2 regions of the Geobacter sp. FeAm09 genome follow, and region 2 is predicted to be linked to the other one. Evidence: riboswitches for the same ligand, from Rfam matches in the RefSeq annotation. Region 2 holds a riboswitch; the other holds the start of a gene.

Region 1 (14,815 bases), 1.1 Mb from region 2:
GGTTCCGCCCAGACCAAGTCCATGAAGCAGGTTGCCGGTACGCTGCGCCTCAGTCTGGCCCAGTACCGCGAGATGGCCGCTTTCGCCCAGTTCGGCTCCGACCTGGACAAGGCCACCCAGATGCAGTTGTCGCGCGGCGAGCGCCTGGTGGAGATCCTCAAGCAGCCCCAGTACCGTCCGATCCCCAACGAGAAGCAGGTCCTGATCATCTTCGCCGCCAACAACGGCTTCCTGGACGACTATCCGGTGGCGGTGCTCAAGCGCTACGAGCAGGAACTGTACGCCTTTTTCGACAACCGTCAGGCCGATGTGCTGGCCGTGCTGCGCGACAAAAAGGCCATCGACGACGAACTGAAAGGCAAGATCGTTGCCGCGCTGGAGCAGTTCAAGAAGGAATTCACTGCGTAAACAAGGACGGTTTGAGACATGGCAAGCCTTAAAAGCATAAAAAAACGGATTGCATCCGTAAAGAATACGCGCCAGATCACCAAGGCCATGAAAATGGTCTCGGCCGCCAAGCTGCGCCGCGCCCAGGAAAGCGTCGTTGCGGCGCGCCCCTACGCCCGCAAGCTGGCCGAAGTGCTCCAGTCCCTGGCCGGCAACCTGGAAGGGGATCTGCATCCGCTTCTGGAGAAGCGCGACGCCAAGAAGCTGCTCTTGATCGTGGTCACCTCCGACCGCGGCCTGTGCGGCGGTTTCAACGGCAACCTGTGCAAGGCCGCCGAGCATTTCATCAAGGAAAAACAGGGAGCGTTCGAGCAGATTTCGCTCATGACGGTTGGGCGCAAAGGGTACGAGATGCTCAAAAACCGCCATGCCGTGACCAAGAACTACCCGAACGTGCTGGCCAAGCCGAGCTACCAGACCGCGGCCATGCTGGCCCACGAAGTGATCGACGGCTACCTGGCCGAGGAGTACGACCAGGTCATCCTGCTCTTCAACGCCTTCCGCACGGTCATGTCCCAGGACATCACCTTCCAGCAGCTCCTGCCGGTGGAACCGGAGGAGAAGACCCTGGCCGACGAGACTCCGGTGGAGTACATCTACGAGCCGTCGGTGGCCGAGCTTCTGGCCGAGATCCTGCCCAAGAACATCGAGGTGCAGATCTTCAAGGCCATGCTGGAGTCGGTGGCTGCCGAACACGGCGCCCGCATGACCGCCATGGACAGCGCGTCCAAAAACGCCAACGAGATGATCGGCAAGCTGACCCTCCAGTACAACCGGGCCCGTCAGGCCGCCATCACCACCGAGCTGACGGAGATCATCTCCGGCGCCGAATCGATCAAAGGATAACAAGAGAACCGAATCACTATATGAGGCTTCACGGCCACAGGAGGACAGAGTTCCATGAGTCAGAACATCGGTAAAATTTCGCAGGTCATCGGCGCTGTTATCGACGTCGAATTCGAGCCCGGCAAGCTGCCGGAGATCTACCATGCACTTCGGGTGACCAATCCGGCCATCGATGACCGGGAGAACAACCTGGTTCTCGAAGTCGCCCAGCACCTGGGCGAGAATTCGGTCCGCACCATTGCCATGGACTCCACCGACGGTCTCAAGCGCGGCCAGACTGTCATCGACACCGGCAAGCAGATTTGCGCCCCGGTCGGTCACAAGACCCTGGGCCGCATCATCAACGTCATCGGCGAGCCGGTCGACGAGATGGGACCCATCGGCAACGAAAAGGAATACGGTATCCACCGCGAAGCCCCCTCCTTCGAGAACCAGTCCACCAAGGTCGAGGCCTTCACCACCGGCATCAAGGTCGTTGACCTCCTCGCCCCCTACGCCCGCGGCGGCAAGATCGGCCTGTTCGGCGGCGCCGGCGTCGGCAAGACCGTTCTCATCATGGAGCTGATCAACAACATCGCCAAGCAGCACGGCGGTTTCTCCGTCTTCGCCGGCGTCGGCGAGCGTACCCGCGAAGGGAACGACCTCTGGATGGAGATGAAGGAATCCGGCGTTCTCGACAAGGCCGCCCTGGTGTACGGCCAGATGAACGAGCCTCCCGGCGCCCGCGCCCGCGTCGCCCTGACCGCCCTTTCCATCGCCGAGTACTTCCGCGACGAAGAAGGCCAGGACGTTCTCTTGTTCATCGACAACATCTTCCGTTTCACCCAGGCCGGTTCCGAGGTCTCCGCCCTCCTGGGCCGCATCCCCTCGGCCGTCGGTTACCAGCCGACCCTGGCCACCGAAATGGGTGAATTGCAGGAGCGCATCACCTCCACCAAGAAGGGTTCCATCACCTCGGTCCAGGCCATCTACGTCCCGGCCGACGACTTGACCGACCCGGCCCCGGCCACCGCCTTCGCCCACTTGGACGCCACCACGGTTCTGTCCCGCCAGATCGCCGAGCTGGGTATCTACCCGGCCGTTGACCCCCTGGACTCCACCTCCCGCATCCTGGACCCCCAGGTCATCGGCGACGAGCACTACGCCGTGGCCCGTTCCGTCCAGTACGTGCTCCAGAAGTACAAGGACCTCCAGGACATCATCGCCATCCTCGGTATGGACGAGCTCTCCGAGGAGGACAAGCTGGTCGTGGCTCGCGCCCGCAAGATTCAGCGCTTCCTGTCCCAGCCGTTCCACGTCGCCGAGGCCTTTACCGGTTCCCCCGGCAAATACGTGGAACTGAAGGACACCATCAAGGGCTTCCAGGAGATCGTGGCCGGCAAGCACGACGCCCTGCCCGAGCAGGCCTTCTACATGGTCGGCTCCATTGAAGAGGCCATCGAAAAGGCCGCCAAGCTGGCTGCGGTATAAACTAACCTTACGGGGGCATCCCCCTTTCAAGGACTGATATATGGCTGAAAAGATGAAACTGGAAATCGTCACCCCTTACAAAAAGGTGGTTGACGCAGAAGTCGAAGAGGTTACCGCCACCGGCAAGCTGGGCGAGTTCGGCGTCCTGCCGGGCCATGCCCCGTTCCTGACCTCCCTCAGGATCGGCGAACTTGCCTACAAGTATGATGGCAAGGTCGAGCACATGGCCCTCAACTGGGGCTACTTCGAGATCAAGGACGACAAAATCATCGTCCTGGTGGAAACCGCCGAGGCAGCCGAGGATATCGACGTGGAGCGGGCCAAGGCCGCCCTGGGGCGCGCCGAGGAAAAGCTCAAGCACCTGACCGCGGAAGACAAGCAGTTCAAGGTCTACGAAGCGGCCCTGGAACGCGCCCTGATCCGCATGCAGGTTGCGGGCAAGGCGGTTCGCAAATAGGTTTTTCTTGAGATATTCATTTCCGAAGAGCGGCAGCAATGCCGCTCTTTTTTTGTACGGCTTCGCTATCGTCCGCTGCCCGCACCTGCCGGCCCGGCGCGTGGTTAATAAGGGTGCCGCCGCCCTTTCGGCATGAATAATTTGGGCCGCCGTATTTCTAACAGTTGTCCATTACCCCGGAGCAGTGTACTATTGAACCTATGATATTAGAAATGGATAATAGTGTTGCCGCTGGTGCCAACGGCAAGCCGCAGCGGGCGCCGGAAAAGTACGATGCGCGGGTCGTCATCTGCGACGACGAGGTGGAAATCGTACGCTATCTGAACAAGATCCTGACCGCCCAGGGACTCGAAGTGGAGATCTTCACCTCCGGCGAGGCCCTGCTGCGCACCCTGGAGCATCGCGCGCTGGAGGAAAGCGACCTCTTGCTGCTGGATGTGAAGATGCCCGATGTGGACGGCATCGAGATCCTCCGACGGATCAGGGAACTCAAGCTGGAGATTCCGGTCGTCATGATGACCGCTTTCGCCTCCATCAACTCGGCCATCGAGGCCATGAAGCTCGGGGCGTACGACTATGTCACCAAGCCGTTTCCCAAGGAGAAGATCTTCGGGATACTGGACAAGGTGCTGGAACGCAAGGAACTGCTCAAGGAAAACTCCGCCCTGAAGGACGAGTTGGGCAAGTCCGCGCCGTCGGGCTATCTGGTCTATACCAGCGACGCGTTCCGCAAGGTCCACGAAATGGCCGTCCAGGTGGCCCAGAGCGATGCCAACGTGGTCATCCTGGGAGAGTCGGGGACCGGCAAGGAGTTGATCGCCGGCCTGATCCACAGTGTGAGTCCCCGGAAAGAACAGCGCTTTCTCTCCATCAACTGCGCCACCCTCTCGGATACGCTTCTGGAAAGCCAGCTGTTCGGCCATGTGCGCGGCGCCTTCACCGGCGCGGTGACCCACCAGAAGGGCCTCCTGGAGGAGGCCAACAACGGCACCCTGTTCCTCGACGAGGTGGGCGACATGAGCCCCGCCATCCAGGCAAAGCTGTTGCGGGTCCTGCAGGAGGGGGACTACATCCCCGTGGGTGAAACCAAGGCACGGTCCGTGGATATCCGTTTTCTGGCGGCCACCAACAAGGACCTGGAGGAAGAGGTGCGCCAGAAGCGGTTCCGCGAGGACCTGTTCTTCCGGTTGAACGTCATCTCCATCCACCTCCCCCCCCTGCGTGAACGTGCCGAGGACATCGAACCCCTGGCCCGGTACTTTTTGCACAGGATCTCCCAGCGGATGAAGAAAGAGTTCGTCAACTTCACCCCGGAGGCGCTGCTGCTCATGCAATCCTACTCCTGGCCGGGCAACATCAGGGAGTTGGAAAACGCCATCGAGCGGGCGGCCATCCTGGCGCGGGGTACGGTGATCTCGGCCGAAAACCTGCCGGTCTGGAAAAGCCCCCCTCCCGCCATCGACCAGCGGGGGGAGGAACAGCTCCTTCCCCTGGACGTGGTGGAGCGGGAGCATATCCTCCATGTATTCCAGAAAACCGGCTGCAACAAGAGCCGGACGGCCAAGATCCTCAATATCGCCCGCCGGACCCTTGACCGGAAACTGGAAGAGTATGGCATGCTGGACAGGGGCAGTGCGGTGGATACGGAGGACGATGCCTGATGCCGCGGCGTTTTCCCATCAGGGCCAAACTGACCGTTGGGGCACTGGCACCGCTGTTCGTCGCCTTTTTCATCTGCTCCCTCACCGGGCTCTATATCATCGACGCCAAGATTACCAGCCAGGCCCAGGAAAAGGTCAGGACCGACCTGAACTCGGCCCGGGAAGCGTACCGCAACGAGCTGCGCCATATCGACGAACCACTGGAACTGACCGCCGGCAACCCCTTTGCCGCCATGTCCATCGCCTCCGGCAACCGCTCGGCCATCTCCTCGCTCCTCACCCCCCTCCTGCACAAGAAGCGCCTGGACATCCTCACGGCCGTGGACCGGGAGGGGCGGGTCCTGTTTCGGGCCCATAACCCGGCCCGCTTCGGCGACAAACTGGCCGGCGCCTATTTCATCGATCAGGCCCTGAAGGGAAAAACGGTTGCCGGCACCACGGTCCTCTCTCCCGGGCAACTGGCTGCCGAAAACGACGAACTGACGGCCCAGGCGCGCATCGATGTGGTAACCACGCCCCACTCCCGGCCACGCCAGAGCTCCGTGGAGCGGTCGGGCATGGTCATGATCGCGGCGGCGCCGGTCCTCGACAGCGCCGGCAGGATCATCGGCGCGTTGTACGGCGCGGAACTGCTCAACAACAACAATGACCTGGTGGACAAGATCAAGGATACCGTCTACGAAGGGGTGAAGTTCAAGGGACAGGATGTGGGCACCGCCACCGTCTTTCTCGGCGACACCCGCATCGCCACCAACGTGCACGCATCGGACGGGAAAAGGGCCATCGGCACGCAACTCTCCGAGGAGGTCTACAACAAGGTCATCTTGGAAAACAAAAAATGGGTGGGACGGGCGTTTGTGGTGAACGATTGGTACCTGACCGCCTACGAGCCGATCGTGGACCTGCGGGGCGAGGTCATCGGCTCCCTGTACGTGGGGATGCTGGAAAAACAGTACAGCGTCTTGAAGAACAACGTCAATTCCATTCTGGCCGTTGTCCTCTTCATCAGCTCTCTGATCGGCCTGGCGGTTTCCGGCGTTATCGGCACCCGCCTGGCCGATCCGATCAAGGAGCTGGAGCAACTCACCCGGCGGGTGGCCCGCGGCGAGCGGGACCTGCACATAAATGTCCGCTCCGCCGATGAGCTGGGTGATCTTGCCGGGGAGTTCAACCAGATGACCCATGCCCTGGCCCAGCGCGAGTCCGAGATTACCATGCTGAATCGCAGCCTGGAACAGAAGGTCCTGAAGCGGACGGCGCAGCTCGAAGAGAAGAATGCGCTGCTTCTGGAGGCCCAGGCGGATCTCGCCAAGGCGGAAAAGCTGGCGGACCTGGGCATCATCGCCGCCGGCGTGGCCCACGAGATCAACAATCCCCTGGCTGTGATCCGGGGCAACATCGAGTTTTTGGAGATGTGCCTGCCGCCCGATCACGCCAATCGGGAAGAGGTGGGGATCATCAGCGAGCAGGTGGAGCGGATCGCGAAGATCGTAGGCAATCTGCTGGTCTTCGCCCGGCAGAAGACGCTGCACCAGGAACAGGTCGCCATCCATGACCTTCTGGACGGCATCCTCGGCCAGATCGGTCACCAGGTCCCCATGGACGCCGTCACCGTGGTGCGGGAGTACACCCCGGACCTGGCCACGATCCGGGGGGACGGGGACCAACTCCGGCAGGTTTTCACCAACCTTATCTTGAATGCGGTCCAGGCCATGGGGAACAAGGGGGTCCTGACCCTGAAGACCACGGGGCTGTCCCCTCTGGGCGGTTGCGAGGTCGCCATCTCCGACACCGGCCCCGGGATCAGGCCCGAGCACCTGAAAAAGATCTTCACCCCCTTCTTCACCACCAAGGACGCCGGCAGCGGCCTGGGGCTCTCCATCTCCTACGGCATCATCAAGGATCACGGCGGGGATATCAAGGTGTCGAGCGTGGAAGGGGAGGGAACCACCTTTCGGGTCACCATACCCTGAGGGGGAGGCAGTGGGACTGCCAAGGCTTACGGTACAGGTCCTCCAAGTATTCCATGTCCCATGAGGTGGGGCGACTTTGAATCAATCGAGACGCTGCACCTGGTCCCCCGGCCGAATGGCCCCGCCGGTAATGACCTTGGCGAAGATCCCCTCCTTGGGCATGACGCAGTCGCCGGCCTGGTAGTAGATGGCGCAGCGGGTGTGGCATTCCTTGCCGATCTGGGTCACCTCCAGCAGGGTCTCCCCCACCCGCAGCCGGGTCCCGATGGGCAACGTCACCAGTTCGATGCCGCTGGTGGTGATGTTCTCCGCGAAATCCCCCGCAGTGACGTTCAGCCCCAGGGCCCGCATCTTGTCGATGCTCTCCTCGGCCAGAAGGCTCACCTGGCGGTGCCAGTCGCCGGCATGGGCGTCCCCCACGATGCCGTGGTTCTCCTTCACGGTGACCTCTGCCACCGGCGTCTTGCGTTCGCCTTTCTTCTCGCTGATGCAGACGGCGACAACCTGTGCCATCCTATCCTCCAATCTGTGCCATCGTGAAATTCCGGTGCTCATACCCGTTGTTGGTGATGTGGTGCCCCTGCGGCTTGCCCGCGACGATGCGCTTCATGACCTCCGCCAGGGCGGTGGGGTTCGGCGGCCGAAGATGCGGCGCCAAATCGGTGGTCTCGTCGGAGAACAGGCAGCCCTTGGCCTGGCCGGTGGAGGTCACCCGGATGCGGTTGCACTCACCGCAGAAGTGACCCGAAACGGCGGTGATGATCCCCAGCGTGCCCCGGGCTCCCTGGATGCGGAAGTCCCGCGACGGACCCGCAAAGGCACCCTTGCACACATGTTCCAGCGTATGCCGGGCCGCGATGCGCTCCAGGATCTCCTCGCCGGAGATGCAGTAGCGCTGCCATCCCTCTTCCTTGATCACCGGCATGTATTCGATGAAACGCACCGAGTTGCCGCGGCTCCGGGTCAGTTCGGCGAAGTCCAGGATCTCCCCGTCGTTCACCCCGCGCATGACCACCATGTTGATCTTGGGCGGCGGGAAACCGGCCTTCTCCGCCGCATCCAGCCCGGCCAGGACCCGGTCCAGGTCACCGCCCCGCGTGATGGCGGCAAAGGTCTCGCTCTTCAGAGAGTCCAGGCTGACGTTCAGACGCTGCACCCCCGCCTCATACAGATCTGCGGCCATCTTGTCCAGCAGCAGCCCGTTGGTGGTCAGCGCCAGGTGCCGCAGGCCGTCGATGTTCGAGAGGCGGGAGAGGAATTCCACGATGCCGGCACGCACCAGCGGCTCACCGCCGGTGATGCGGATCTTCTCGATCCCCAGGCCCACCGCGGTTTCGGCGATCAGGTGCAACTCCTCGTAGCGCAGGACGTCGTCATGGCACTTCCGGGCGACACCTTCGGCCGGCATGCAGTAGGAACAACGCATGTTGCAGCGGTCGGTCACCGAAAGACGCAGATAGTTTATGGTTCTCCCGAGGGAGTCAGTCAGTTGCATGGATGATCCGTTCTGCCACGAAATCGGCTATCTGGGACGGGTTGTTGAGATCCAGCACCGGCACGTCCACCTGCAGGGGTTCGTCACTGGCCACCGCCAGCAGGGTGGGGTCATGCTCCTCGCCCCGGCAGAGCAGGGTTGCGCTCCGCTCCCGGCGATGGACCTCGATCTTGGGGAGGCTGCTCTTCTTGAAACCTTCGGTCAGGACCAGATCCACATCGCCGAAGTAGGCGGCGATCAACTCTTCGATGGGGGGCGACGCCTCGTGCTTCTTGATCATGGCCAGCTTCTCCGGGGAGGTGATCAGCATGGTGTCGGCGCCGGCCTGGGTGAGGCGGTGGCTGTCCTTGCCCGGATGGTCGATGTCGAACTGGTGGGCATCATGCTTGATGACGCCGATGCGGTAGCCCCGGCTCTTGAGTTCGGCAATCACCTTCTCCAGCAGGGTGGTCTTGCCGGTCCCCGATTTTGCGACGAATGAAATGGCATGTGCGGTCATGGGCGCCTCCGGATATGATATGGTTGTGGGGTTAAAACGTCGCGGCCGACGCCGCGATCTGGTGAACGGGAACTCCGATGGCGGCCGGGATGGGTCGCTCCGCCATGATCTCCGCCTGCTGCTCGATACCTCCGGCAACCAGGTGAATGGTCCTGCCGCCGAGCCGGTCCGCATGGTTCGGTTCGTGGGTCGTCATGATGGTGCATACCCCTTGCCGGGGCAGGGAGATGATGATGGATTCCAGCAACCGGGCGGTTTCGTGGTCCACATTGGCCAGCGGCTCATCCAGCAGGAGCACCTGCGGCTTGAGGGCCAGCGCCCGGGCCATGGCCACCCGGCGGATCTCCCCGCCGGAAAGGTGCAGCGCATTGCGCCGCTCGAAGCCGGTCAGGTTGGTCAATGCCAAGGCTTCGTCAACCCGCTGCCGCTGTTCCGCCGCGCCGATCCCCCGTAGCCCCAGGCCGTAGGCGACGTTATCAAAGACGCTGCCGGCGAAGAGGTAGGGAAACTGCTGCATGAGGGTGACGTTGCGCCGCAGTCTGAACAGGGAGGGGCTCCCCCAGGGGACCGGGGTGCCCTCAAAGACGACCTCGCCCGACGTGGGGGGGTAAGGAATGCCAGAACGTTGAGGAGGGTGCTCTTGCCCGCTCCGTTGGCGCCGGTCAGGATGTGGAGGCGGCTCCCCCCGATGGCCAGACGGTTCACGTCGAGCACCCGGCGACTGCCGAAGACCATTGTAAGCTCATGTATGCTGTAGATGCTGTTCACGGGCTACCTTTGCTGAAGCGTATTGAGAAACAGGTTGATCACCAGGGCCACGGTCATCAGGATCATGCCCAGGGCCAGGCCGAAGGCGAACTCTCCCTTGCTCGTCTCCAGGGCGATGGCCGTGGTCATGGTCCGGGTATAGCCGCGGATGTTGCCGCCGAGCATCATGGCCACCCCCACCTCGGCGATGATCCGCCCGAAGCCGGCGATCAGGGCGGCGATGATGCCGAAACGCACCTGGCGCATCAGCTGGAACACCGCCTGGAGCGGGCTGGCCCCCAGGGTCAGGGCCGTGGGCATGATGCGCGGGTCGGCCCCCTGGATGACGCTGACCGTATAGTTGGCCACGATGGGCACCGCCAGGAGGGTCTGGCCGATGACCATGGCCGACGGCGTGAACAGAAGCCCCATGGCCCCCAGCGGTCCCTGGCGGCTCAGTATCCCGTAGAGCAGGAGGCCCACCACGACGGTCGGCATGGCCATGAGCGTATTCAAGAGCGTTATGGCGGCCCGTTTCAGGGGAAACTCGTGCAGTCCCACCGCAACCCCGGCCGGGATCCCGACCGCCGCCGCCAGGACGATGGCGCCGCCGGAAACCGCCAGGGAGGTCGTAACCGTCGCAAAGACCTCCGGGTCGAAGGAGGCGATCAGCGCGACCGAGGTATGCAGGGATTCGGCGATGAAGCCCACTCAGCGCCCCTTCGTGCCGTAGGTGAAGAAGACCGGGTCCCCGTGGACCCGGAAGGTCGCAATGACCTTCTGTCCCTCGGGACCGGTGATGTAGTCGATGAACTTCATGGCCAGGGCGTTCTTGACATGGGGGAAACGCTTGGGGTTGACGGCGATGACGCCGTAGGGGTTGAAAAGTCCCTTCTCCCCCTCGAAGACGGTCTTCAGGTCGGTCTTGCCGGAGCGGTAGGCGTTGTAGGTGCCCCGGTCGGCCAGGGTGTAGGCCCGCCGCTCGGTGGCCATGGTGATGACCTCGCCCATGCCCTGGCCCGACTCCACGTACCATGTGCCGGCAGGTTTCATGCCCGCAGCCTTCCAGATCTCCTTCTCCTTCTGGTGGGTGCCGGACTCGTCGCCGCGGGAGATGAAGGGGGCCCGGGCGGCGGCGATGTGCTTGAAGGCATCGGCGGCGGTTTTGGCGCTCTTGACCCCGGCCGGATCGTTGGCGGGGCCGATGATGATAAAGTCGTTATACATGACGTCCCGGCGGTTGACCCCGAAACCGGCGGCCACAAAGGCGTCCTCAAGGGCGCGGGCGTGCACCAGCACCACATCCACATCGCCGGTCTCCCCCAGTTTCAGGGCCTTGCCGGTGCCGACGGAGATGACGTCAACCGTGCAGTTGTACTTCTTTTCAAAAGGGGGCAGGAGCACCTTGAGCAGTCCCGAATTTTCGGTGGAGGTGGTGGTGGACATGCGCAGGCGCTCGCCGGCACTGGCTGCGCTGCACAAGCCCGCGATCAGGGCCAGGGTCAGGCAGAGTCTCGAAAACATCTTCATGGTGTTCCTCCTGGAATCGTAATTTAGGTAACGGTTTGCCACAGAGCCACAGAGAAAATCTCAGTTCAAGGACGACTATGATTAAAAGCCTTGTGCTCCGGCCCGTAACGGGTTTCTGCTGTATCCTGTTCATTCCAGATAACTGAGAATTGCCTTTGCCGTTCTCCGTGCCGTCCTCTGAGTCTCCGCGTCTCCGCGCAGAATCGTTTCTGAAGTAAAAAAGCCCCTTCCGTTCGGAAAGGGCCCCTGGAACATGCGGCTGGGCATGTCGCGTGGGTCTCCTTTCCAAAAGGGAGGTACCGCAGTTTCCCGCAGTGCCCATTGACCGGCCGCCACGGGTTGACCCGGCAGGCGGAACGGCTCGGAGATGTGTATACCTTAACTATATTACCTGCTCAGGAGAACCGAGTCAATTCTCTTGGCGACGCCCCCTAGCCGCTGTGGGCGGCTAGGGAGGCTTCGGGATGGTTCTTTACCCGCTCGCCGTCACGCAGCTCGAAGTAGTCGGCCGGGGTATTGATGTTCCTGAAGGAGTCGAGCGAGGGGTCGAAGGTCGTGACCTCGTCACGGGAAAAGACGCTGACCCTGGCCTCGGGAAAGAAGGAGACGATCCTTCTGCTGCCCGATTGGAGCGCCTTTTCCATGGCGTTGCGGCACTGTTTGCCGTAGAAGGCGTGCAGCGGTTCCAATCCCTTTTCCCCTTCGGGGATGATCACGTCGGCCTTGGTTCTCAGGGCGGCAAGCCTCTTGATCAGGGCGCTGTTCAGATAGGGCATGTCGCAGGCCACGGCAAAGATATGGGGGGTGTCGCTGTGATGCAGGCCCGAGTGCAGCCCGGCCAGCGCTCCCATGCCGGGGTGCAGGTCGGGCACCTTGCGGCACGGCAGGAAGGCGTATTCGTCCGGGGTGTTGGTGACGAGAATGACCTCGTCGAAGAGTTCCGACATCTGCCGGTAGATGGCCTCGATGAAGCGTCCCCCCTTGTAGGGGAGGAGCGCCTTGTTGCTCCGCATGCGGCTGGATTTGCCCCCGGCCAGGATGACGCCCGTGACGCCCGGGATCGTCCTGCCGGTGGAGGAGGCGTGCCGGCCCGCCTCGACGGCAATGGCCTCGGGATGGCTGTACACGGTGAACTTGCCGCCGCGCACGTAGCCGATGAGGGTGATGCCGGCCTGTTCGCACATGGTGATGGCCATGTCGGTGGGCGAGGTGCGGGAGGCGATGAGGGTGATGCCCAGGAGGGCCGCCTTGGCCGCCATCTCGGTGGAGATCCGGCCCGACGTGACCAGCAGCTTGCCGGCCAGGTCGATGTTCTTTAAGAGTGCTTCGCCGGCGATGCGGTCCAGGGTGTTGTGCCTGCCGATATCCTCGGCGGCGAGGATGATGCCCTGCCCGTCGCCCACCGCTGCCGAATGGATGCCGCCGTGGCAGCGGTACTGTTCGGAGCGGCGGTTCAGCTCGTCCATCAGGCGGAAGATCGTATCCGCCGCCACCCGTGCGGATGCGGCCGGGACCGTGCGCGCTTCGGCGCTGGGGAGATTGAAGGTGATGCCGGTGCCGCAGCCGGAGGTGAGGACCGGTTTGAGCCGTTCCGGCAGTTCGCCCTTGATGCGGACGTTGGCGGTGCCGAAATCCTCGCACACCGCCAGCATGTGGAAATCGGCGACAGAGGTCACGAACCCCTGCAGGCGGAGAAAGCCGGCCACCAGCGACCGGAGGTCGTGGGGAGAGGCGATGAGGGTGGCTATCTCCCGGCCGTTGACATGGAGCACGACCGGAAACTCCTTGACGGTATCGCCCTGTTCCTGTTCAAGCCTGCCCTGATGGTACACATGGATTGATTTCATACGTTATGAACCCATTACCCAAAATAGTATTTCTGCCACAGAGGCACAGGGGACATCACAGAGGTTTTTCACATATTCCCGCATCTGGGGCGGGTGAAGAGAAGCTGAAACGAAAGACTTGTATCGCTCTCTGAAATGTTGACCCTGTGTCTCCGTGGCACATGCTTTTCCGGGGTTGCTGTTTGAGATTGAAGGGGAGCCGCACCGCGAACGGTGCGGCTCCCCTGGACAGATGAACTACGCCTCGTGTGCCGCCTTGAGCCCATCGTGACCCTTTTCGATTTTACGGAAATGGTCGGGGATGGTGTAATCGGTGGCCTCGGGATGATGTTCAAAGATCGGGAAATACTTGGCGATCAGGACGAAAAAGAGGATATGGGCGGAGATGATGCCCATGGTCACCAAGGATTCCAGAACGGACGGAACGTAAATCTGCTGCCCCGGTTGCTCCATGCCGAACATGGAGACGTTGAAGCGGTTCAGGATCAGCCCGAACATGACCAGGCTGGCGGCCCGCAGCTGCAGTTTCTTGTCGCTGCGGATCTTCTTGGTCAGGAACATGCAGAAGGGAACGAAGACGCCTAAGACCACCTCCGCCAGGAAGAGTGCCAGGAGCACCGGCCGGTCGAAGAGCGGGCCGTGGGTGAGGAAGGCCAGGGCATAGGCCTTGACGATGATATAGAGCCCCATCACCCAGGGGATGATCTTGGTCAGGGTTGCCAAAAGGTCCGACTCGTCCGGCTGCCCCATGAACTTATGCACCAGGCTGGCCTCGAAGATGACGATGGAGAGGCCGGTGAAAATGGCCGAAAGCCAGAACTGGAGCGGCAGGAGCGGGTTGTACCAGAGGTTGTGCAGCTTGTCCACGGCGATGAGGAAGAAGGTCCCCAGGGTGGACTGGTGCAGAGTGGAGATCATGGCCGCCAGGATGGCGAACGGCAGCTCCAGGGTGCGCAGCAGGCGCAACGGCAGATGCCAGCCGAAGCGCTCGGCCACCGGATGGAGGAATTCCAGCGTCAGGACCGTGGTATAGGCCATGACGCACATGGAAACCTCGAACATGGGGGAGTGGACGTTCCAGTACAACAGGACGTTGATGCCCCGCTGGGGCTGCCCCAGGTCGAGCAGCAGGCCGATGCAGACCAGGGAGTACCCCAGAAAGCCGGTCACGATGGCCGGCCTGACCAGGGGTTCGAGCTTCTTGATGTGGAAGACGTGGGCCACGACGCCGATGGTGAACGCCCCGGCCGCCAGGGGCACCGAGGTGACGACGTCGAAGGAGATCCACAGCCCCCAGGGGTAGGTGTCGTTCAGGTTGGTGGTGGCCCCCAGGCCGAAGATGAAGCGAACCAGGGAAGCCAGGGCGCCAACTCCGGTCAGGACGATCATCAGCTTGATGAAGTTGTGATAGCCCTTGATTTCATTGATAACCAGCTTGGCGGCGGTCATTGGTTCTCCTCCTTCTGCTCCGGGTTCACACGGGAATTTTTGAACTCTTCCTCACGGCGGATACGTTCCTTGCGGTGCTGGAACCAGGTAATGGCCGAGAGGGTGCCGCCGACTCCCAGGAAGATGCCCGGCACCAGGCGCAGGGCCTGCCAGGTGTAGGAGGGGAGGGGACGCTTGGTTACCGGCTTGAAGCCCAATTCGTCCAAGGGCTGGTGGGTCAGGTAGAGGACGCTGGTGCCGCCGGCCTCCTCCTTGCCGTAGATCGCCTGGAAATAACGGTCGGGTTTGCTTTTGAGGCGCTGTTCCGCCTCTTTCAGCATGTCTGCCCGGCTGCCATAGGTGATGGCCGTGGGGCAGGCGGTGGCGCAGGCCGGCTGCAGCCCTTCCTTGACCC
Region 2 (14,815 bases):
ACGTAGCTCAGCCCCAGCGCAGCCCCGGCCCACAGCGACGGCTTGTCGTCCCCGAAGGTCTCCAGCTTCTCCACCGACTCCTCGTAGCGCCGGACCCCCTCCGCCACTTCGCCCCGCCAGCGGTGGATCTCGCACTGCCACATGGCCGCCATCTTGATCATCCGCTTGTCGGCCAGCCTTTCGGCCAGCTTCATGGTCGCGGAAACATAGTGGGCCGCCTTTTTGATGTCGCCCTGCAGGAGCAGGCGCCAGATCAGCTCGAACTGCGCCCGCGCCAGGAACTGCCACTGCCGGTAGCGCCGGGCCACCGCGCAGGCCTCGAACACCTGGGAGACGATCTCGTCCACCGGGATCCATTGCCCCGTGGTTTCGATCTTCCCCATGAAACCGGACAGGTAGAACTCCGCATTGCCGGCGTTCAGGCCGGCAGCGGCAACGGTGCGCACCAGGTAGTCGTAATAGGCCAGCGCCTTGTCCGGCTGGTCGGTCTGGAGGAAGAAGTCGGCGGCGTTTCTCACGTAGCTCAGCCCTTGTGGGCATTCGCCGTTTTCCAGGTACAGTTTCGCCAGGGCGAGGTCCTTGTCGTGCCCCTCGTCGAGGAATTGATGGTAGGTCCTGATCATGGCGCACACGGCTTCCCGCATGGCCTCCTCCGGGACGTATTCCCGGATCTGTTCCCCCAGTTGGCTTTCACAGAGGAAATAGGTGCCCTTGGGGCATTCCTTTTTCTCGCAGACGACCTTTTTCTTTTTGAGCTTGTCCATCACCGTGAGTATTTCCACGGGGGAGCGCGCCGACAACACGCAGAGCAGGTCGATGGAGACCGGTGAAATGCCCTGGACCAGATACAGCAGGACATCTCTCTCCCATTCTTCCATCTCAAACCATAATTTGCGTAATTCCATTCAATCTTTTCCTTTCCGGCCCGACCCCGAAAAGAACGCTTTCCGTGGAGCGGCAAATGAAAGAGGGTAATTTATATTATGTTACGGTTTTTACAATATATTGTGAAATTTTGTTTATTGTAAACGATATTTAATTTTAATGCAAAGTAATATCAATATGTTGTATTTGCGGGCACAGACGTTGCTTTATATTGCTGTCGCTTCTGCTTTTGCCGCAGCTGCCTTCTTTGGTCAAGCAATCGTGTCTGAAGAAAAGTACAGACGGTTTATTAGTAATGATTTATTTTATTGATATACTGTCTACTGGCCGGGAGCATCGGGAAAGCGGAAGCTGCCAGGGCATACGGAAGGAGCGGGGCAAGGTTTGTGATGGTTTTACCACTGGCTGCAGGTGCTTTGCCGGCATGTGGCCGCACTGTATGCAGTCGTAACCCGTCAGTTTTGCAGCAGCATAACCAGAGTGAGGAGGGCAGTTTGATGGTTGAAGACAACTCAGAGGAGGTAAGAGGAATGGCTCACGACACAACGAACGAGGAGAGTGGTATGGATCAGTACACTAAGCATGTGCTCGAACAGGGCATCTCACGGCGGAGCTTCCTGTCCCGCACGGCAATGGGCGCCGCCGGCGCCGGCTTGCTGGGTCTCGGCGGTTTTGCCGCGAAGGATGCTGAGGCGGCGGTGGAAAAAGGCGGGCAGTTCGCCAAGAGTTCGGACGGTGGCGCGACGCTCAATTTCATGCCGAAGCCGAAGCCGATCACGGACAAGGAGATCGCGCATACGGTGACGTTCGACGTCGTGGTGGTCGGTGCGGGCGCCGCGGGTGTCCCGGCGGCGCTCTCCGCCGCCGAGAACGGCGCGAAGGTTGCGGTGGTCCAGAAGCACCCCATGCCGATTTCCCAGGGCAATACCGGTTCCGGCATCGATCTGGCAAAGAGCGACAAGGCCGGCGTGGAGGCACTGGTGGCACGGCTCATCGCCGACAGCGCCCACCGCTGCAGCCCGTCGCTCATCAGGCAGTGGGCCTACAACTCCGGGGAGGCGGTCAAATGGGTCATCGATCGCGCCAAACAGGCCGGCTCGCCGGTCGTGGACCAGGGAAGCGGCCCCCAGGTTGCCATCCGCAAGGTCAACGGCTACACCCTGAATTACGTCACCTCGTTCTTCGGTCCGAAGCCCTATACCACGGGCGACGGCATGCGCCACCTGGCCAAGACCGCCGAGAAGGCCGGGGTCAAGTTTTTCTTCAACATGCCGGCCGTGCAGTTGGTCCAGACCAAGTCCGGTGAAGTGATCGGCGTGATTGCCAAGGGGCGGGACGGCAAATACACGAAGTTTTTGGCCAAGAAGGGCGTCATCCTGGCGACCGGCGACTACCAGAACAACAAGGCCATGTGCGAATACTTCATCCCCGACCTGAAGAACTTCGGGCGCAAGCAGATGGACCGCACCGGCGACGGTTTTGCCATGGCCTACTGGGCGGGCGGCGTGATCGAGCCCATCGGCCACACCAAGATGCTGCACGACTTCGACGCCGGTCCGGCCACCATGTGCGACATGCCGTTTCTGGCCGTCGACCGCCAGGGGAAACGGTTCGTCAACGAGACCGTGGAGATGTCGCTGCTCAACAACTACCTGCGCGATGAAAAGAACGCCGGCCACTACTCGCAGGTCTTCGATTCGGACTACATGACCCAGGCCGCGACCTGGCCGGGCAAGCTGGTTCCGCCCGAAGGGCTGAAGAACTACATGCCCGACGTTCCGGGCCCCAAGAAAGGGGTCTTCCCGTCGCTTATCAACACCCACGTGGCGGACACGCTGGAAGAGCTGGCCAAGAAGCTGGAAGTCGACCCGGCCACGTTCGTTGCGACGGTCAAACGCTACAACGAGGTGGTTGCCTCCGGCCAGGACAGCGATTTCGGCAAGCCCGCCGACCGCCTGGTCCCGGTCCTGAAGGCCCCGTTCTACGGCATCCATCGCCGGGTGCGCGTCTCCACGATCTGCTCCGGCATGCTGATCAACGACGACCACCAGGCCCTCAATGCCGACGGCAAGCCGATCAAGGGGCTGTATGTGATCGGCAACCTGGGCGGCGGCTTCTACGGCGGGGTGGACTATCCGCTCACCGTCTTCGGGCTCTCCCTGGGGCGTTGCTACACCTTCGGCTACCTGACCGGAAAGCACGTGGCGAAGCTGTAGTCCGGAAGCATCCTGAAAGATCGGGAACGGCTGCTGCCGTTCCCGGCACCACTAAAGTCACCTATTTACGAGAGGAGAAAAGATGAAGAACAAAACCATACAAACGTTCTTGTGTGCCATTTCACTGGTTGTGCTTCTGGGGGGGCTTTTGACGGCGGGGGCCTTTGCCGCGACTGCGCCGAAGGCGAAAGACGGCGAGTTGGGCAAACTGCATGCGCAAAAGGGCGTCAAATGCGCCCAGTGCCACGGCAAAGCCAAGACCCCCGGCGCGGTGCCGATGGCAACGTGCGTGAGCTGCCACGGAGAGACGGCAAAACTGGCCCAGAAGACGGCCAACGTCCAGCCGCGCAACCCGCATGAGAACCGCCACTACGGTACGGAAGGCGATTGCAACCTGTGCCACCACCAGCACAAGAAGTCGGAGAATTTCTGTCTCCCCTGCCATGAACGGTTCGACTTCATTGTTCCATAAACCTGACGAGCCCCTGGGGAGAGCTTGACCGCCCCGCGGCATGCTGACGTTGTCACCCCGCTGCTTGCGGCGGGGTGATCCGTTCGTCACTACCCGATGTGGCTCTCACCGCGCGGACACGGTTGTTGTGCCCGTGTCCGCGCATCGGGTAATAGGCAACAATGAATTAAGTTCGTGTTTTATATGACCCGATTGGCCTTTTTTGCCAATGGGTAAATTCACCATAAGGAGACGAGAATGAAGAGAGGGATTGTTGGAGTGGTAGCATGTGCGGCGTCGGTGGCGCTGTCTGTACCCGCGTTGGCGGTGGACTTCAGTGGTTACGGTGCGGTCCGGGTTGGTACGTACTGGACGCAGAACCAGTATTACAGTGCCACTGCGGGAGCGAGCTATGGCGCTCGGAGGAGCGACAGCGACTTCAGCCTCGACCTGATGGGCGACAGCCTTGTGGGCGTCCGCGTGAAGGAAGGGGACTTTTCGGCGGTGGCTGAAATGGGCGCTTTCAACCCGAAGGCCGCGAGCTCCGGCCCTGAAGTTCGGTTGCTGTTCGGTGAGTGGGATTTCGGGAAGGGCAAGATCCGCGTGGGTAAAGCGCCCAGCCCGTACGTGTACCGCACGCAGATGACGTGGGACAGCGACGGCGGTATGAACGCCTACGGCTCGCTGTGGGACGGCCGTTACGCCCAGATCAAACTGACCATGAACAACGGCTTTTACTTCACCCTGATGCAGCCGCGTGCCGGTGCCGGCAGCGTCTACACCAGCAACGCCGCTGGTGCCGGCAGCAGCCTTGCGGCCTTCTCCGAGACAGCCAACACCTACGCCACGACGTACACGAACTACAACACCATCATGCCGAAGATCGTGACGGGCTACGAAGGCAAACTGTCGAACTGGACCTACGGCGGCGGCGTATCGTACAACCTGTACAACCTTGAGCGTGTCACGGCTGCCAACGCCACTCCGATCAAGACGGACATCCACTCGTACCTGGTCTTCTTCCACGGGAAGGTGGATGTAGCGCCGGTTGAATTCAGCTACAACCTTTTCACGGGCCGGAACCTGGGCGACCTGATGAGCTCTGCGGCGAGCGCCTATGTTGCGACCTCTGCGACGTTCAGCACGACGGGCACGGCCTCCTACTATGACGTAACGAACGACGCGAACGCGTACACGTACGGTGGCTGGGGCCAGATCGGCTACACGGTGAACCCGAAACTGAAGATCTACGCCGGCGCATCCTACGTATCTGACGACAACCGCAAGACCCGTGCGGACGAGCGTTTTGCCGCTTTCGTGAACGCGCATTACCAGGTGAGCAAGAACTTCAAGATCGTGCCTGAGATCGGCTACATGAACGACATGACGAACACGCTTGGCAACAAGGAGCCGCGGACGCTGGAAGCCGGCGCCAAGTGGGAAATGAGCTTCTAGTCAACGACAGCTTCACAAGGCTCACAAACGAGCCTCCTTCATGTAATGGGGGGGAGAAATCCCCCCGATTTTTTTATCCGGCACATAAGGATGTGGTTGTTTGCCGTAAAGACGGGACACCTGTCCGGTGAGCTTGGCGCCTTGGCCGCCCGGTCCAGGCTCCCCGGGAGGGGGGAGTGCCCTGCGTTTCGACCTTTACGCCCGGTCCGTCATGTGATAGAGAAATCATGAAGCACTAACTGACCACGTTGTCCAGGAGGAGCATAGGTATGTTACGCACGCTACGGGCCACTTCCTTTCTACTCGCGCTGTTCCTGTCTGTCACCGTCCTGAACGCCTCGGCGGCCTTTGATGAGGCGCTGGTGCGTGATTTTGCCCCGCTTTCCGGCTACGTCATCCAACCGGCCGGGAACGAGTTCATCATCGATCTCGATGCGCGGCAGCAGATTGCCGTCGGCGATATTTTCAGCGTGGTGACCCCCGGTGAAAAGATCATTCATCCGGTGACCAAGGAAGTGCTCGGCACCCAGGACACCGTGAAAGGTATCTTGCAGGTCACCCGCATCAAGGCGGGCTATTCCTATTGCCGCCCCCTCGGGGCCGTATCCGGCATCAGAAACGGGGATGTCATCCGCCGGTTCCAGAATATCGATGTGGATTTCTGGGACTATACCGGCCAAGGGGAGCCGTTGTTCAAAGAACTGCAGACGACCCTGCCCCATCTCCCGTGGCAGGGATACGCGGCATCCCAAAAGAGCAGACCAGCAACCCCCGCCCTTCCTGCGGGGAAATCTCCCGCCCTCTACTTTGTCCTCACCAGCCAGGGGCTGGAAGTACGCTCCCCTGACTTTGAAATAATCCATGCCTATCCGACCCCCGGCACGCAGCAGGCGCGAATCAGCACTGTCACGGCCAACGCGCCGGCAGCCGAGAAGAGCGAAAGCGCCATGATCAGCCGCGTCTTCGATTCCGGTACGGAAACCTACTGGACCAGCCCTCCCATGAAAGGTACGCCGGTGGGTGTGGAGACAGGGGATTTCGACGGGGACGGCAAGCAGGAGGTTGCCGTGGCTTTTGGCGACAGGGTGGAGATCTATCGCCTGGCCGGCGGAAATTATCAGCAGTTGGCCACGATCCCCCTCGGTGTCGCCATGAGGGCCTATCACTTGGATGGCTTCGATCTGAAAGGAAACGGCCGCCCGCAACTCTTTGTCTCGGCCGTTACCGATGCCGGAAATCTTTCGGGGGTCATGATAGAATCGCAGGATGGTCGGTACCGCATAGCCCGGAAAGGGATTCCCTGGCACATGCGCAGCCTCATGCTGCCGGGAGAGGGGCCCATTCTGCTTGCCCAGGAGATGGGGGTCCAGGGACGCGAGTTTTCCGGGCCGGTATTCCGGGTCAGGCTGGCGGGCACCGAACTTGCCAAAGGTGGGGCAGCCGAGGTGCCTGCCAAGGCAAACCTGTATGATTTTACCCCGTTCCGCTTCAAAGACCGGAAGCTGTTCGCCTGCCTGGGAGCTGACGGCTATCTGAATATCGTCGCGCCGGACGGCCAGGTCGTTGGCAGCAGCGTGGACAAAATGGGGGGAAGCGAGTCCTACCTGGAGATGACCGAGGATGTCCAGAGCGGCGGGGAAAGCCGGATTTCGTACCTGCCGTCCCGCATCGTGGTGAACGAAAACGGGGAGATTGTGGTCCCGGTCAACACCGGTTTCAGTCTGCTTTCCCGGGTAAGGATGTTCTCGAAATCGGAGATGAAGGCCATGACATGGGATGGTTCGACCCTGCGTGATGCCTGGCATTCGATACAGGAAAAGAGCTACCTGGCCGACTTCCGCCTGGCGGATGCGAACAACGGGGGAAGCAAGGCGCTTGTAACCGTTGTGGCGTTTCCCGATTACAATCCCCTTGCGGCCCGCAGGGCTGCGCTCCATATCTACAAGCTGCCCTGACGACCGGCAGCAAGGGATGCATGAAAAAGCCCGGCTCGATGTGCCGGGCTTTTTTGTTTGAAAGGGGGCTTGTATTTTCCAAATTGATACACGACTTATCAAAACAAGAAGCCTTTGAGCGGCTTTTGTAAATAAATGCAATAATTCATGATGGTTATTGGTGCGTATTCAATGGCATGCTCGCTGCAATCTGAAACAGCGTCTCACTCGAAAAGCTGACCCGAGACGGTTGCAAGCGCAGAACCCGGGGCCGCCGAACCCCTTTCTGCGTGCATGGAGCCCGTGGAGTGACCCTCCCTCCTCCACGGGTGTTCTTGACACATGGATGATTCGGCAGTCAAGGTGCGGCGCCATGCCGTATCGAAACGCCACCGGAAACGGTCTGTCCGGGTACGAGGGAGGCCCGGCATGGGAACCGGGCTGTCTGCCGGCGGGTCTCTGATGAAAAAGGACACGGATTATGGAACTGCACACCTACGGACAATGCAGCAGTCCCCTTCCCGGCATGATGGTTGACCCGTTGCCGCTGGGCGCGAGAAAGCTGGCCTGCGACAGCCGGTACCGGAGCATCATCGGCCAACTGGATGCCATGATCGGACTGGTTCGCCGGGAACCGGGCCGCAACCTGGTGCTTGAAGTGGATCATCTTCTGGAGGCCATGATGGATCATATCGGCTCCGAGAACAGTTACATGGAGTTGGTGGGGTTCCCCCAGGCCGTACAGCACGGTCTGCACCACCAGACCATCTGCATCACCACCGCCGAGTTGCGGCATCGCTTCAGCAAAGGGCAGAGCGTGCTGCCCGACGAGTTGGCCGCTATCCGCCTGCTCTGGATGGAACACATCCAGGTCCATGACCGCGCCTTTGCGGAATTTCTGGTTTCCTAGGGCTGGCGCCCCGGACCAGGGAACACCCGTGGTTGCTCAGCTCATTTTTCGCGAGAAACAAAGAGCCAAATAGGTTACTATGCGGCTGCTTCGAAAACTTATCGGCAGATATCCTGGGTCGTGCCAAACCATCGGTTTGTGGCACCCGGGTCGCCAGGAGACATAATGGACAGACCCTCCCGCGGGCAGGAGATTCGAGGGCCGCTTGAAGGCATAACCGGTGTGATTCTGGCCGGCGGCGCATCCAGTCGCATGGGCAGGAACAAGGCCCTGCTGACGCTGGACGGCATGCCGCTGATCGAGAAGATCCACCGCACCATGGCCCAACTCTTCCGGGATGTGGTGCTGGTTACCAATACGCCGGAGGTGTATGCCTTTCTGCCGTGCCGCACGGTGGCTGACGTCTATCCCGGTTTTGGTTCCATTGCCGGCCTGCATGCAGGCCTTGCGGCCAGTTCCGATGAATGGATATTTGTTACGGCGTGTGACGCCCCCTTCATCAACCCGGAAGTGATACGAATGATGGCCGCCGTCTCCCCGGGGCATGATGCGGTGGTGCCGATCAGCGAGGGGGGCAAGGAACCATTGCATGCCCTGTACGGGCGGCGCTGCCTGGCGGAGGTGGAGCACCTCATCCGGCAGGGTGACCGGAAACTTTTGATTCTGTTGGATCGTGTGCGGACGAGATACGTCACATCGGAAGAACTTGCATCCATCCCCGGAGCGGAACGTTCGTTTTGCAATGTGAATACGCCGGACGAGTACGCTGCCATGGTGGGGATGCGGAGGCCCTGAACCCGTCGGCCTTGATGGCGCGCCCCGCCGTCGAATAACGAGGCACACAGATGTGACCCGTCTGTGGCGATGGCCCCAGATGCAATTTGTTTGACCTATCGATATATAATAATGTATATAGCGAAATGGGTAGAATCTCTCCGACCAGCATCACCCAAGGCGCTGTGAGCTATGGTGGTCGGGTGTGGGCGTCGCCGGAAACAGCGCCGCCTCCCTGGTTTGGAAAGGAGCGGACACTACGGCGCAAAGGCCGACGGGTGTGGTGCTCCGTCGGTTTTTGTATTGTAAGGCAATGGCGGCCGGTGGTGGTATCCCTTCCAGAGAATGAAGCCGTGCCGGACAATCCCACCAAGGAGAACGACTATGACAAATTACGACAAAGCGCGATCCAGTATCCTTGAGAAGATCAATGTACTGGAAGCCGTGGAGCAGCCCCTGATGGACTGCATCGGCCAGGTTTTGGCGGAGGACGTTTATTCGGAATACGATCTGCCCCAGGTGGACTCTTCCGCGCCGGACGGCTACGCGGTAAGGTCCGTCGATATCATGCGCGCCAGTAAGGCGAATCCCGCCATACTGCAGATCATCGAGACGGTCAGGGCCGGAAGCCTGCCGAAAAAGAAGATCCGCAGCGGTACGGCGGCGAGAATCATGACCGGATCGGCACTGCCCAAGGGGGCGGATTGTGTCGTACGGTTTGAAGACACGGATGAACCGGCAGACAAGAACGGCCCCAACAGCGGCAACCCTTCCGAGGTAAAGGTCTATCTCAGGGTTGCACCGGGAAGCAATATCCGGAAAGCGGGGAGCACGATTGCGAAAGGCGCCCTGGTGCTGCCGAAGGGGGCACTTATCGGCCCGGCCCAAATATCTGCGCTCACGGCAAACGGAAAAAACCGGATCCGGGTGGTCCGGCGTCCGGTCATTGCGGTCATCTCCACCGGCGACGAATTGATCGCCGCCGGTCGGAGACTGTCCCCCGGCAAGGCCTACGATTGCAATAGCGCCGCAATCGCTTCGCTCATTTCCCACTACGGCGGCATACCGATGGTGCTGGGGATTGCCCGCGACAACGAAGAGTCGGTTTCGGCCATGATGAGAAAGGGGGCCATGGCGGATGCGATCATCACCAGCGGCGGCGTTTCCAAGGGGGACTATGACCTGATCCGGCTGGTGATAGGCAAAATAGGCGAGTTGCATTTTTCCCGGATCAAGATGGGGCCCGGCGCCTCTTTTGCCTTCGGCCAGACGCACGGGACCCTCGAGGGAGGCACAGGCGGTCCCATCCCGGTATTCGCCCTGGCCGGCCCCCCGTCCGGCTGCCTGATCAATTTTGAAACCCTGGTGCGGCCGGCCTTGCTCAAGATGCTCGGCTATACGAAGATCAAACATGCGACGGTCAAGGCGACCGCCCTGGATTCATTGCCGGACCGGAAAGCGATAGCATTCGTAAAATGGAGCAAGCTTCACGATTCCCGCGGCGAATACCGGGTCAAGCTGAATTGCTCCGAGGAAACGGGAACGCTGGCATCCATGGCAATGGCCAATTCGCTCACCATCATCCCGGAAGGGGCGAAGGTCGAGGCCGGCGACCGGATCCAGGTCCTGCCACTGGACTGGTGTCTCGGCCCCGTTCACCAAGACTGAGGAAAGGCGAAAGCCGCCGTGGCACGACGTGGCGTTTTATCAATTTGATAAGCCCTGTGTCAAAAGAAGAACCATTCCGGCGGGTCGCGGCCGCCGGGTAAAGGATTCAGGCCCTTTGGGCTCCTGTCGATAATGGCACATTCGTTGCTGCCCGTTACAGGGCAAGGATCGGATGTGACCCATGGAATCACGAGAGCATACCGCTGCCAGGCTGCTGCTGGTCGCCTGCACCATCAGTTTCGTCAGTTACCTCGGTTCGTACATGCGCTTGCCGATTGTGCCGCTGTTTGCCGCGTCCCTGGGCGCCGATGCGGTCCAGGTCGGGATGATCAATGGCGCCTTCATGCTCATGGCGGCCGCCCTCTCCATACCGTCGGGTCTCATTTCCGACCGGCTGGGCCGTCGTCCCCCCCTCCTGGGCGGTCTGCTCATCCTTACCGGCTCGTCGCTCCTGCTTTACTGGAGCAACAGCCCGCTGCAGATCGCCTTTATCTATCTGGCCTTCGGCGTAGGGCTGTCAACCCTCTCGCCGTCACTCATGGCCTCCGTGGCCGACGTCACCACCCCTGCAGCGTTGGGACGTGCCTATGGCTGGTATACCATGGCGATGTACACCGGCATGGCCCTCGGGCCTGCCGTCGGAGGTTTCCTGGGCACCGCCCTGGGGCTGCGGATGGTGTTCCCCGTGGCGGGGGGACTTATCTTTGCCATGTTTTTCGTGGCGCTCTGTCTGCTCCCCCGGCATGCCGGCCACCGTCGTGGTGGGAGCTCCCCCGCCATCCGGCCCGCGCTGAGGGTGCTTTGGGCCAACCGCCCCTTCGCCGCCTGCCTCGTCGCCACCCTGGGAAGCAGCCTGGGGTACGGGATGTTCGTCACCTTTATGCCGCTCGCCATGAAGGGGCAGGGGATGACCACAACGCACGTGGGGTTCGTGTTCGCGATCCAGACCCTGGCCAATGCCCTGTCCCGCTACCCGTCGGGATGGCTGTGCGACCGGGTTGCCGACAGGGGGCGGCTCGTGGCCGGCGGCCTGGCCCTGTTCTTCCTGGCCCTGGCCGCCTTCGGGCCCTGCACCTCCGTGGGGCCGCTCATGGCGGTCGCCGCGCTGATGGGAGGCAGCATGGGGGTCGCCTATACGGTCATCTGCGCGCTCATTGCCGACGTTGTGCCCCGGGAAGTGCGCGGGCTTGCCATGGGGTGCTACAACACCTGCGTCTATTCCGGCATGATGCTGAGTTCGGCCGGCATGGGGCCGATCGTCCGGGCAGAAGGGTTCAGGGCCGGTTTTTTCGTTATCGGGGCTGTGGGAGTCGTGGTACTGTTCCTGTTCACGGCGGTGTACCGCGGCCATCCTGCGGCCCGCTGAATGCTTTTCCGCACATTGCGGCTGTTCCCGGGGACCGCAAATGAGCGGTTGGCTGAAGGAGTGCCGGGAAAAGCGAGAGGAGGGACGTGTATGAAGAACATCTGCATCTATGGCGCCGGGGCGGTGGGCGGGTTCATAGGCGCCCAATTGGCCCGCGCGGGTTTCGCCGTCGGCGTGGTCGATCAGGGGGCCACGCTGACGGCCCTGCAGCAGCACGGACTCAGGCTGCATACCGATAATGAGACCTTCACGGTGGCGGTCAATGCGGTGGCCGAACCGGAGGCCCTCGGCATACAGGACCTGGTCATCATCGCCGTCAAGGCGACCGCCATGGGGGCCATTGCCCGGCGGATCGCCCCGTTGATCGGCCCCCAGACCATGGTCATGACCGCCATGAATGGCGTGCCGTGGTGGTTTTTCAACGGCTTCGGCGGTGACTTTTCGGGGATGAGCCTCGAATCCGTGGACCCCCAGGGGACGATTGCCGCGGCCATACCTGCGGGCAACGTCGTGGGAGGGGTCGTCCACGGCAGTTTTGCGCTGTTCGAGCCCGGCTACGTGAAGCATGTTTTCGGCAACACGCTCATTATCGGCGAGCCCGACGGGACCCTGTCGGAGCGTATCCGTTCCCTGGAGCAGCTGCTCACGGCGGCGGGGCTCCATATCGTCGTCTCCCGGAATATCCAGCAGGACATCTGGTTCAAGCTCTGGGGAAACATGACCATGAACCCTGTTTCGGCACTTACCGGCGCAACCTGCGACAGGATCCTCGACGACCCCCTGGTCAACCGGTTTTGCCTGCGGGTCATGGAGGAGGCGGCACAGATCGGCAGGGTCATCGGCTGCCCGGTGGAGCAGAACGGGGAGGAGCGGAACGGGGTCACCCGCAAGTTGGGCGCCTTCAAGACCTCCATGCTCCAAGACGTGGAGGCCGGCCGGGCTGTGGAACTGGATGCCCTGATCGGTTCGGTCCGTGAAATAGGCCAGAAGATCGGCATGCAAACGCCGAATATCGATGCCCTTTTAGGGCTTGCGCGGCTCCATGCGTCGGTGCGGGGCTTATACCGATAGCGGCCGCCCCCATCCCCGCGAACAACTCCAATGAGGAAGGCAGATGTCAGATCCTGAAGATACCGGCGTACCGCCCTGCTTGTCCGAAATCATCCGGGATCTGCCCGAGATCGAACAACAGCTTGTCAATATCCTCAACGGCTTGCAGGAGAAAAACGGCCACATCCCGGAAGAGGAGCTGCGGAGCCTGGCACTGCTGACCCGGCAACCGGAATCCGCCTTGCACGCCCTGGTCGGTTTTTTCGATTCCTTTCGCACCTGCCCCCTGGGGAGGAACCATCTGTCCGTCTGTTACGGCACCGCCTGCTATGCCCGGGGCGCCGACCTGGTCTACGACCGGCTGGCCGGCGAAGTGGAACTCGATGCCGACGGCACCTCCACCGACGGTTTCATCACCCTGGACAAGGTGCAGTGCGTCGGGGCATGCAGCCTGGCACCGGTGATACGTGTCAATGGCAAGCTCGAAGGGCCGGTGAAATCGCATCGGATGTCTGCCCGGCTGCGGGAGCTGAAGAAGGACGATGTCCTCCCCGACTGAGAAAACCGCGGCCGGCGGCGGGGTATATCGCGGCGTGCAGCGGGGGACCGGGCAGGAGAGCACCCCGTCCGCCCGCCCCCGTGCTGCGGAAGAGATCGCGCAGCTCCTGGCCGCCCGGGCCGGTTTGCGGAATATCCCCCCCGTGCTCGTGGAACTGGCCCAACAGGGGCACCGGCTCCTCTGCCCAACCACCATGTCCCGGATCGGCGTGGGCGCAGCCACCTGCGGCCTGGCGGCCGGAGCCGGCGAGCGCTTGGCCCTGCTGGCCGCCCGCCCCGATTTCAAAGACAGGGTCGTGGTACGCCATGTGGGGTGCCTCGGTGCCTGCTTCGGGGAGCCGCTGGTGGATGTCCGCACCCCGGACGGCCGGCATTACCTCTTCGGCAGGGTCGGCAGCCACCTGCATTGGCCCATCATCCGCACGGCCCAGATGGGGACGTTGCAGAAGGGGGCCTGGCTGGTCATGCGTGAGCGGGAGCCGGGTCTGCTCACCGGCTATGAGGACCTGGAAGTCGAAACGGTCATCGACGGCAATTTCGCCGCCTTTTTCGAACATCAGACGCGGCGCGTCAGCGGCAACTGCGGCCTCATCGACCCCACCAGCCTGCCCGAGTACGTCGCCGCCGGCGGGTATTTCGCTTTTGCGAAGGCGTTGCTGGAACTCAGTCCCTCCCGGGTGATCGCCGAGGTCACCGCCTCGGGGCTGCGCGGCCGGGGGGGCGGCGGTTTCAGGACCGGCCACAAGTGGGAGAGCGCGGCCGCCGGCGCCGACCGGCAGCGGATCGTCATCGCCAACGGGGACGAAGGCGACCCCGGCGCCTACATGGACCGGACCCTCCTGGAAAGCGACCCCCACCGGGTCCTGGAGGGGATCATGCTGGCCGCCTATGCCGTCGGCGCCGACCAGGCCCACATCTTTGTGCGCCGCGAGTATCCGCTGTCGGTGGAGCGCCTGCGGCGGGCGATCGCCGATGCCCGGGCCGCCGGGCTCCTGGGGGGGAACATCCTGGGAACGGACTTCTCGCTCCGGATCGGCATCACCCAAAGCGCGGGGGCGTTCGTCTGCGGAGAGGAAACCTCCCTGCTCCGGGTCATGGAAGGACATCGCGGCGAACCCGCGCCCCGCCCGCCGTACCCGGCCCAGAGCGGTTACCGCGGCCATCCGACGGTGATCAACAACGTGGAGACCCTGGCCAATGTACCCTGGATAATCGCCCGCGGCGCCGACGACTTCCGTGGGGCGGGCAACGGCGACAGTCCGGGGACCAAGATCTTCTGCCTGACCGGCGACATACCAAACGCCGGCTTCATCGAGATCCCCCTCGGTACGGGCGCCCGGACCGTCGTGGAGGGGATCGGCGGCGCAGCGCCCGGCAACGTCAATGCATTGCAGATCGGCGGCCCCTCCGGCGGTATCGTGCCCTACGACGATTTTCCCCTGGATTTCTCTGCGGTTGCCTCCGTGGGCGCCATGATCGGTTCCGGCGGCCTGGTCGTACTGGATGCAACCCGCTGCCTGGTGGACCTTGTCCATCATCTGGTCAGCT

What was found. Region 2 has a riboswitch for molybdenum cofactor ahead of glp (gephyrin-like molybdotransferase Glp). Riboswitches for the same ligand answer to the same signal wherever they lie in the genome.
Region 1: another riboswitch for molybdenum cofactor. It lies ahead of FO488_RS16215 (substrate-binding domain-containing protein); the one in region 2 lies ahead of glp (gephyrin-like molybdotransferase Glp).

Annotation. Positions count from the first base shown of each region.
Region 1 is NZ_CP042466.1:3,420,717-3,435,531, reverse strand. It holds gene atpA (F0F1 ATP synthase subunit alpha) at 1-408, shown strand, start outside; gene atpG (ATP synthase F1 subunit gamma) at 427-1,293, shown strand; gene atpD (F0F1 ATP synthase subunit beta) at 1,348-2,763, shown strand; gene FO488_RS16255 (F0F1 ATP synthase subunit epsilon) at 2,804-3,220, shown strand; gene FO488_RS16250 (sigma-54 dependent transcriptional regulator) at 3,433-4,881, shown strand; gene FO488_RS16245 (cache domain-containing protein) at 4,881-6,854, shown strand; gene FO488_RS16240 (MOSC domain-containing protein) at 6,936-7,367, opposite strand; gene moaA (GTP 3',8-cyclase MoaA) at 7,369-8,349, opposite strand; gene mobB (molybdopterin-guanine dinucleotide biosynthesis protein B) at 8,336-8,848, opposite strand; gene FO488_RS16225 (energy-coupling factor ABC transporter ATP-binding protein) at 8,880-9,464, opposite strand; gene FO488_RS16220 (ABC transporter permease) at 9,620-10,306, opposite strand; gene FO488_RS16215 (substrate-binding domain-containing protein) at 10,307-11,125, opposite strand; molybdenum cofactor riboswitch at 11,388-11,504, opposite strand; gene fdhD (formate dehydrogenase accessory sulfurtransferase FdhD) at 11,557-12,972, opposite strand; gene nrfD (NrfD/PsrC family molybdoenzyme membrane anchor subunit) at 13,210-14,421, opposite strand; gene FO488_RS16200 (4Fe-4S dicluster domain-containing protein) at 14,418-14,815, opposite strand, start outside.
Region 2 is NZ_CP042466.1:412,467-427,281, forward strand. It holds gene FO488_RS01905 (sigma 54-interacting transcriptional regulator) at 1-905, opposite strand, end outside; gene FO488_RS19265 (hypothetical protein) at 1,045-1,197, shown strand; gene FO488_RS01910 (FAD-binding protein) at 1,449-3,101, shown strand; gene FO488_RS01915 (cytochrome c3 family protein) at 3,184-3,573, shown strand; gene FO488_RS01920 (hypothetical protein) at 3,811-5,007, shown strand; gene FO488_RS01925 (VCBS repeat-containing protein) at 5,277-6,962, shown strand; gene FO488_RS01930 (hypothetical protein) at 7,423-7,851, shown strand; gene FO488_RS01935 (molybdenum cofactor guanylyltransferase) at 8,017-8,646, shown strand; molybdenum cofactor riboswitch at 8,773-8,893, shown strand; gene glp (gephyrin-like molybdotransferase Glp) at 9,010-10,293, shown strand; gene FO488_RS01945 (MFS transporter) at 10,475-11,659, shown strand; gene FO488_RS01950 (2-dehydropantoate 2-reductase) at 11,750-12,730, shown strand; gene FO488_RS01955 (NAD(P)H-dependent oxidoreductase subunit E) at 12,774-13,268, shown strand; gene FO488_RS01960 (NADH-ubiquinone oxidoreductase-F iron-sulfur binding region domain-containing protein) at 13,252-14,815, shown strand, end outside.